One region of the Psychrobacillus sp. NPDC058041 genome, then DNA from elsewhere that is predicted to be linked to it. Evidence: riboswitches for the same ligand, from Rfam matches in the RefSeq annotation. Region 1 holds a riboswitch; the other holds the start of a gene.
What was found. A riboswitch is a leader RNA that binds a small molecule or an ion and turns the genes downstream of it on or off. The one in region 1 is predicted to bind lysine.

Region 1 (4,223 bases):
TTCTCGGAAAACATGAAAAAGATATTTTATACTGGGCTGGTAAGGATCTTGCCCGAAAGTTTCCACTATATACTATGGAGGAAGCAATGACATTCTTTCACGAAGCTGGTTGGGGTACTTTGCAATTGGAAAAAACAGCAAAGGATTCCGCTTACTATACTTTAGAGACGTATAATATGCCACAAAGTGGGATTAGTAGAAGTCATCGATTGGAAGCTGGTTTTTTAGCTGAACAACAACAAAAAATTGGTGGATATATGGCAGAGTGCTTTGACGAACAAGTAAAGAAAAATGGAGTTGTTACATTCCATATCAAATGGGATTTGAAAGCAACTATCTAAAATTGACAGATATTTGCTAGAAAATTATTAAGAAAAAGGCTAGCTTCCTTTAAATGCATCTTATCTTTACTGTTTCCAGATTGCATTGGACAAAATATTAGCTACACTATTAACGTAAGAGTAATGGATCGTGAAGTGACTGCGTCACTTCATGATCCATTTTTTCGGTCATCTTGTGGCGAATGTTTGTCCGTCCCCCTCTTGGAATTTGTGAAGACATGATGCGTTTGGTTTGGGTAATTAGAGAAAAAATACTTTCATACTCGTTTAAAAGCGGACGAAGATACAATTTCGTCCGCGGCTTCACTACTATAATAAACGATACTTCCTATTTTTCTCTAAGTCTATATGACATTTAAATCCTATGATCATTAGTTTGAGAACTACTTGTTATGTAATACCCACTTTATGGATTGTAGTGTAAGGTGGCGACTCTGGCGGGATGAGTGAGACAGATGAAACATCACAACGAACGCGCAAGCGGCGGTGATGGTTCATCGCTCACCCCGCAGAAAGCGTCCACCTGAAACGGAAATCCGCTGTATTATTTAATTCTTTAAAGTACTATGAACACAGGTTTCGCTGGGCAATACTGCATTTACTTCTTTCAAAAAAAGGATCTGGAAGCGAAGTAGTCGCTTCCAGATCCTCTTTAATAGTCTTCGTTAAAAGTGTAACTTATGTCTAGTTCAAATCACTCGACCAGTTGCACTTAAAGTGTACCTGCGCTTTTCTAATTAAACAATAGCTAACCCGAACTCATCATGCAAAGCATTTGCAGCTTGTATCATTTCGTTTTGAGGTACGACAACAGAGACTTTTATTTCCGATGTGCTTACCATTTTCACTGGAATATTCTCTTTTCTAAGGCGATCAAACATCTGTGCTGCAACACCAGGATTAGAAACCATTCCCGAACCAACAATGGACACTTTTGCAAGCCCAACTTCAAAATCTGCAAAAGTGAATCCTAGCACTTGTTTATTGGATTCCAAAACGGTTATTGCTTCCGCTAACGATTCTTTTTTTATTGAGAAAGAAACAGCAGGCTTTACGTGATCAACAATTGATTGAACAATAATATCCACATTTATATGATTTGCTGCAAGGGTAGTAAATATAGATGCCAATGAACCATTAAATGGAACATCATATTCTATTGTTAAACGTACAATATCAGATTCAAACGCTACCCCACGAACAACTAAGTTATTTTCCACATCTACTTCCTCCTTTAAAATGGTTCCCTCTTCTTCGTTATAGCTTGAGCGTACTCGTAAAGGGATTTTATAATTTTTAGCAAACTCTACTGCTCTCGGATGTAAAACACCTGCCCCTAAATTAGCTAATTCAAGCATTTCATCGTACTCTAATTGCGTTAACTTTCTAGCATTTGAAACAAACCTAGGGTCAGAAGTAAATACACCATCTACGTCTGTATATATATCACAAATGTCTGCTTCAATAGAAGCAGCAATAGCTACAGCAGTTGTATCAGAGCCGCCTCTACCTAGAGTAGTAACTTCTCCATATTCGGACACACCTTGAAAGCCTGCAACGACCACCACTTTATTATCAGAAAGCAGGTTCAAAATTTTAGATGCCTCTAACTTAACTACTTTTGCATTCCTATGTACTTCATCTGTCTGTAAACCTGCCTGCCAACCGGTTAAAGAAATAGAATCTATACCTATTGAATTTAATTTTATTGAAAGCAAAGACATGGTTACTTGCTCTCCTGTGGATAGTAGCATATCCATTTCCCTTTTATTTGGTGATTCAGACAATTCATAAGCTAAACCAACTAAATCATCTGTAACCTTACCCATAGCGGATACAACAACTACAATATCATGCCCTTTTTCTTTCTCACGTTTTATGCGCTCTGCAATATTTGCAATTTTTTCGGTTGTTGCAACCGACGTTCCACCAAACTTCATTACAATTTTGCTCATGAACATCTTCTCCCTAATTTCAATGATAAGCTAAAGATAAAAAAATGCTTTTCACATATTGTGAAAAGCATTGTCTCATACACGGTCAAAAAATTGTCCATGTGAGATAGCCCTCCAGAATACTTCATTCTGACAATTCTACATTTATTAAATGCAGAACCAACATAAGAAAAGGAAAAGCTTTTCTATGTTTCGGCGAATGATCCTTTCCTCAACGATTACAGGATCTTTTCATCCTCCCGTTAAGTACTCTTATCAGTTCGCACCTCTATCTTCACTTGTTAAGTGAATATTAAATTGTTTCAACCATACCACAACATTATTCAGAAGACAATGAACTTTTCTGAAAATGATTAACCATTATGTCTGCTAACTTCTCTGGAAGTCCAGCGTCTATAAATTCCTCTTTAGTAGCTACTTGCATTTTTTTCAACGAACCGAAATGTTTTAATAATAACGTCTTTCGCTTTGGTCCTATACCTTCAATACCATCTAAGGAAGATGCAATAGTATGTTTCCCTCGTTGTTGACGATGAAAGGTGATCGCAAAACGATGCACTTCATCTTGAATTCGTTGTAATAAATAAAACGCTTCACTTGTACGTTTCATAGGGATAATATCCATCGGATCACCAAATAATAGCTGAGAAGTTTGATGCTTACCATCTTTTGCAAGCCCAGCAATAGGTATTTCTAACCCAAGTTCATCTTCGACAATTTCTCTGGCAGCTTCTATCTGTCCTTTTCCACCATCAATTATTATTAAATCTGGCAGTGGTAAGTTTTCCTTTAAAACACGGGTATATCTTCTCCGAACTACCTCACGCATTGCACCATAATCATCATGTTTAGCAGCAGTTTTCGTTTTATATTTTCGGTAGTCTTTTTTATAAGCCTTTCCATCGACGAAAACTACCATAGCCGAAACTGCATCCGTGCCGTGAATATGGGAATTATCAAACGATTCTATTCGATTTGGTGTAGCAATCCCCATAAGTTCCCCTAATTCTTGAACAGCTCCAATTGTTCTTTCTTCTTGTCGCTCGATAAGATGAAACTTTTCCTTTAGGGCTAATATTGCATTTTTTTCGGCAAGGTCGACCAAATTCTTTTTTGTCCCTTTTTGAGGAATAATTACTTTCATCTCTAAAAGTTCCGTTGCCAAATGCAAATCTGTATTACTTGGCACGAAAATTTCTTTCGGCTTAATATGTTCCACTTTTGCATAAAACTGCCCTAAAAACGTAAGAAACTCTTCCTCCGGATCTCGATAGATCGGAAATAAAGACACATCTCGTTCTATTAACTTTCCTTGACGAATGAAAAAAACTTGGACACACATCCAACCTTTGTCTACTGAATATCCAAATACATCGCGACTTGTAAAATCATTCATCGTCATTTTTTGCTTTTCCATCACCAGTTCGATATGAGAGATCTGATCTCGATATTCTTTGGCACGCTCAAATTCTAAGCTTTCAGCCGCTACATGCATTTTTTCCGTTAACTCTTTTTTAACTTGTAAGTGCCCGCCATTTAAAAAACTAGTAATTTCTTGAATTATTTCAGTGTAAACGGAATCCTCGATTTGTTTCACACAGGGAGCTAAGCATTGCCCCATATGATAATATAAACAAACTCTGTTCGGCAACTTTTGACATTTTCGTAAAGGATATAATCGATCAAGTAGTTTTTTCGTTTCATGAGCTGCATGAGAATTAGGATAGGGCCCGAAATATTTACCCTTATCTTTTTTTACTTGTCTAGTAATAATAAGTTTAGGATTTTTCTCGGCTGTAATTTTAATGTATGGATACGTTTTATCGTCTTTTAGCATAATATTGTACTTCGGATCATGTTTTTTTATAAGGTGAAGTTCAAGTATCAATGCTTCTAACTCTGACGATGTAACAATATATTCGAAGTC
Region 2 (4,223 bases), on a different contig from region 1:
TTTTTTCAGCCTCTTCTTTCGATCGCTTCAGAACTTTCACTTGTCCAACAACGCAATTGTTTAAGACATTATGATTATTAAATAAATTAAACTGTTGGAAAACCATTCCAAGCTTAGTCCGATATGCATGAATATCATGCTTGTTATCTAAAATATTTTCTCCATTATAAATAATTTGACCACCACTTGGTTTTTCCAAAAGATTAACGCAACGAAGAAGAGTAGATTTACCAGATCCTGAAGAACCGATAATACATACAACTTCTCCTTTACTAACCGAAAAATCAATGTCTTTTAATACTTCATGGGTCCCAAAGGATTTACTTAAATGCTCAATTGCAATTACCTTTTCCATAATATAATAAAAACTCCTTTGTTTACTGATTTCCTGCATTATTTATTGGTTGTGTGACTTGTGCCGGCTGTCCAATCATGCTGTAATTCGCAGGACCATCTAGCCTTCTTTCAAAATAACGTAGGATTAGTGTAACTGTATACGTCATGACGAAATACAAAATACAAGCTACAAAAAAGGATTCAAAGTAACGGAAGTTATTTCCCGCAATTGATTTCGTTTGGAAGAATAACTCCGATACACTAATTACATTTAGAACGGACGTATCTTTAATATTAATAATAAATTGATTTCCAGTCGCAGGTAAGATATTGCGAATCACTTGTGGTAATACAACGTGAAGCATCGTTTGTATATGATTCATACCAATTGCTTGCGCTGCTTCAAATTGACCCTTTTCAATAGATATCACGCCGCCACGAACGATTTCAGCCATATATGCCCCTGTATTAATAGATACAATAAATACCGCTGCCATAATAGGGTTCATATCAATATTAAATGCTAGCATAGATCCATAGTAAATGACCATCGCTTGCACAATCATTGGTGTTCCACGGAAAAACTCTATATATATAGATAGAATAATATTCACTATTTTTAATATAATTTTTTTGGCTGTTCTTTCAGGCAAAGGAATTGTACGTACTACACCAGCCAATAAGCCGATAACTGCTCCTATTATAGTACCAATGATAGATATTAATAGAGTATATCCTGCTCCTCGAAGGAACATCGGCCAGTTATTGGTAACAATTGAAACTACCCACTCGAAACTCATCATATTCCTCCTTTAAACATGAAAACCGACTGCTTAGAAGTTGCAGCCGGTTATCCTCATCATTATTCTGCAGCTGGTTGATTTTTTATTGCATTATCCATAATTTCTTGTCGGTCTTGATCTGATATTTTTGCTAATATTTCATTGATTTTATCTGTTAAATCACTATCTTTTCTGAGACCAACCGCAACCGCTGTTTCTTCTTCCGGTGCTTTAAATCCATCTGTAAATTCTATCATCGCAAAGTTTTCATTAGCTGAAGAAGCACTAATTCCTTCTGGTCGCTCTGATACATAACCATCAATTTTTCCTGATTCTAATGCCACTCTCATTGCTGGGAAATTATCCATAGCTGTTTGTTTTTTGACTCCATTAATTTGATCAATTACACCATAATGTGATGTATTTAACTGGCCAGTTACTTTAGCACCTTTAAAATCTTGTATAGATGTTGCTCCTTCGTAAGGACCGCCTTTTTTTACTACCATAACAAAATTAGATGTATAGTAGTTATTTGAGAAATCAATTGTTTTTTTACGTTCTTTTGTAGGTGACATCCCAGCCATAATCGCATCAATTTTTCCAGAAGTTAAAGCTGGAACAAGACCATCCCACTCTGTCTTTACAATTACTAATTTTTTTCCTAATCCATCGGCAATCTTTTTAGCAATCTCTACATCGTATCCACCTGCGTATTCTGCATTGCCGTCTAGCTTAACTCCGCCGTTAGAATCATCCATTTGTGTCCAGTTGAAAGGTGGATATCCAGCCTCTAATCCTATCGTAAATGTATCTTTTTCTTTTGTACCATTAGAAGAACCTGAACCATTACTCTTTGAGCTTGTTCCACACCCTGCCAATAACAACATTGTCGTAAGGAATAGCCCAATAAATATTGATAACTTCTTTTTCATCATTGTTTCTCCCCTTTTTAAATTTAGTTTATGTGTTTGGATATGAAAAAAGGACAATCTATACAAAAAAAGACCTGAGATGAACTCAGGTCGCAATATGCATAGTTGCCCTAAATCCTCTACTTTTCCCAAATGAGATAGCACACCATTATAAACCGGGATGATTATAATGGACAGTCCTGCAGTTATTCACTACAGACCCAGCAAGTAATACAGAGATTTATTACAAACTTCGGCGACATTTCCTTCTCCCTAGAATCATGGCTTCTCAAACTCCACTAAGGACTGTTAAATATCGCGCCTCTACCCCACAAATTAAGTGAGGTTGTATTTAATTATTGTCCATAGTCTACAATAACAAACTCTATCTGTCAATTAGTCTATAAGAGAAAACAATATTTCTGCATTGAGAAATATGTACTAAGAATAGCTACAATCCCTCTTATTCTATTTTTTAAAGTCCCAAATCACTATTGGATGAGTAAATTTAATAGCCAGTAATCATCAGGTCAGGAATCACTAAGTTTGATAAACCCTTGGTATTACTGATACAATAGAAAACGAATGAAGTGATAAACGAATTTATACACAATAAATGGAAGTGAGGTTTTTCATGTTATCATACAAAAAAAGGAGTTGATATTATGGGATCTGTCCAAGTCGCAGATCACAAAGTGTCAGAAGAAATGAAAGATGATTATTCATTAGATAGAGTGCCACGAGAACAAAGGAAGATGGGTTGGTTTAGTATTACCAATATCACTTTTGGTATCGCAACGGCAATTTTTTATTTTCAAATGGGAAGCGTTATGGCACTTCAATTTGGAGCCATAAATGCCATCATATCCTCCATATATGCGATAATCGTTGCGGGTATACTTGGAACTTTCATTGCTTATATTTCAGCAAAATCCGGTATGAACGTCAATCTATTTTCTAGAGGTGGAGGTTTCGGTTACATAGGCGCATCGTTAACCTCTTTCATTTATGCAACAAACTTCATCATGTATTGTGCATTTGAAGGCCTGATTTTAGTTTCTGCAGTTCACACCTTCTTCCCCGCCCTACCAAAATGGGCACTAATCATCTTCTTCGGATCAATTGTTATTCCATTGAATTGGTTTGGAATTAAACAACTCGATAAACTACAAAAGTGGTCTTTACCAATTTTAGCTATTTTTTTAACGATCACTATAATAATATCATTCCACACTCCCTCCGTTTATGAAGGAGCTTTTTGGACGTATATGCCTGAAGGAGTTCAAATAGGAGGACAAGCTTTACTACTTTGTATAGGAATGCAGCATGGAATAATGGGACTCACAGCCCTTCTTTCATCAGATTATGCCCGATTCCTTAAACCTAAAGATATTAAAATAGGATCGGTGGCTATAGGATTTATCCCACAAATCTTCTGTTTTGGGGTTATGGGTGGTCTTGGCATATGGTTTGGTGTTCGTTTGGGAGAACCAAATCCAGGTGTTTACATCGTGCTGCTCCTCGGTATTGGTGGCGCGTTATTCACTATGCTAACCCAACTAAGAATAAATGTTACAAATATATATAGCAGTTCCTTATCACTTTCTAATTTCTTCGAGAACATCTTCAAATTTACACCAGGCAGACGATTTTGGGTTGTTGTCACAGGAGTATGTGCGATGGCTTTAATGCTCGGTGGTATCGTTGATCATTTAGATACAGCTATGACATTCCAAGGAGTCTTTTTACTTGCTTGGGCAGCTATAATAGTTAGTGATGCTATGATTGTAAAAAAACTATTAAAAATCGGGCCTGGCTATTATGAGTCCCGACAAGAATATTTATATAAATGGAATCCCGTTGGAGTTATATCTTTACTTATTTCAAGCTGTTTAGGTACGATAGCTGCATTAGGTTATATGGGATCATTTTTACAAAGTACCGCTGCATTCTTCGCAGCAATTCTAGCAGCTATACTCACTGTGATTATAGCAGTATCTACAAAAGGAAAATATTATAGTAAAAGTCTCCCTAACGACATTCCTAAGGATGACTATATTGCATAATATATAAACATTTTGTTCTCTCTTTTCAGTTACTAACCAATCGATCAGCTTACCATTCATTCTATTTACTTACTTCCATGTTGCTTTAATCTCAGGCACATAATTCGTTTTCACACTGTTTTCACGCT

Region 2: another riboswitch for lysine. It lies ahead of ACFVR1_RS12420 (transporter substrate-binding domain-containing protein); the one in region 1 lies ahead of ACFVR1_RS15315 (aspartate kinase).

Annotation. Positions count from the first base shown of each region.
Region 1 is NZ_JBHVRO010000010.1:68,603-72,825, forward strand. Features, by position in the region: gene ACFVR1_RS15310 (YslB family protein) at 1-341, shown strand, start outside; gene ACFVR1_RS15315 (aspartate kinase) at 1,079-2,296, opposite strand; lysine riboswitch at 2,396-2,575, opposite strand; gene uvrC (excinuclease ABC subunit UvrC) at 2,616-4,223, opposite strand, start outside.
Region 2 is NZ_JBHVRO010000007.1:66,516-70,738, reverse strand. Features, by position in the region: gene ACFVR1_RS12430 (amino acid ABC transporter ATP-binding protein) at 1-355, opposite strand, end outside; gene ACFVR1_RS12425 (amino acid ABC transporter permease) at 378-1,136, opposite strand; gene ACFVR1_RS12420 (transporter substrate-binding domain-containing protein) at 1,199-2,050, opposite strand; lysine riboswitch at 2,181-2,364, opposite strand; gene ACFVR1_RS12415 (purine-cytosine permease family protein) at 2,695-4,095, shown strand.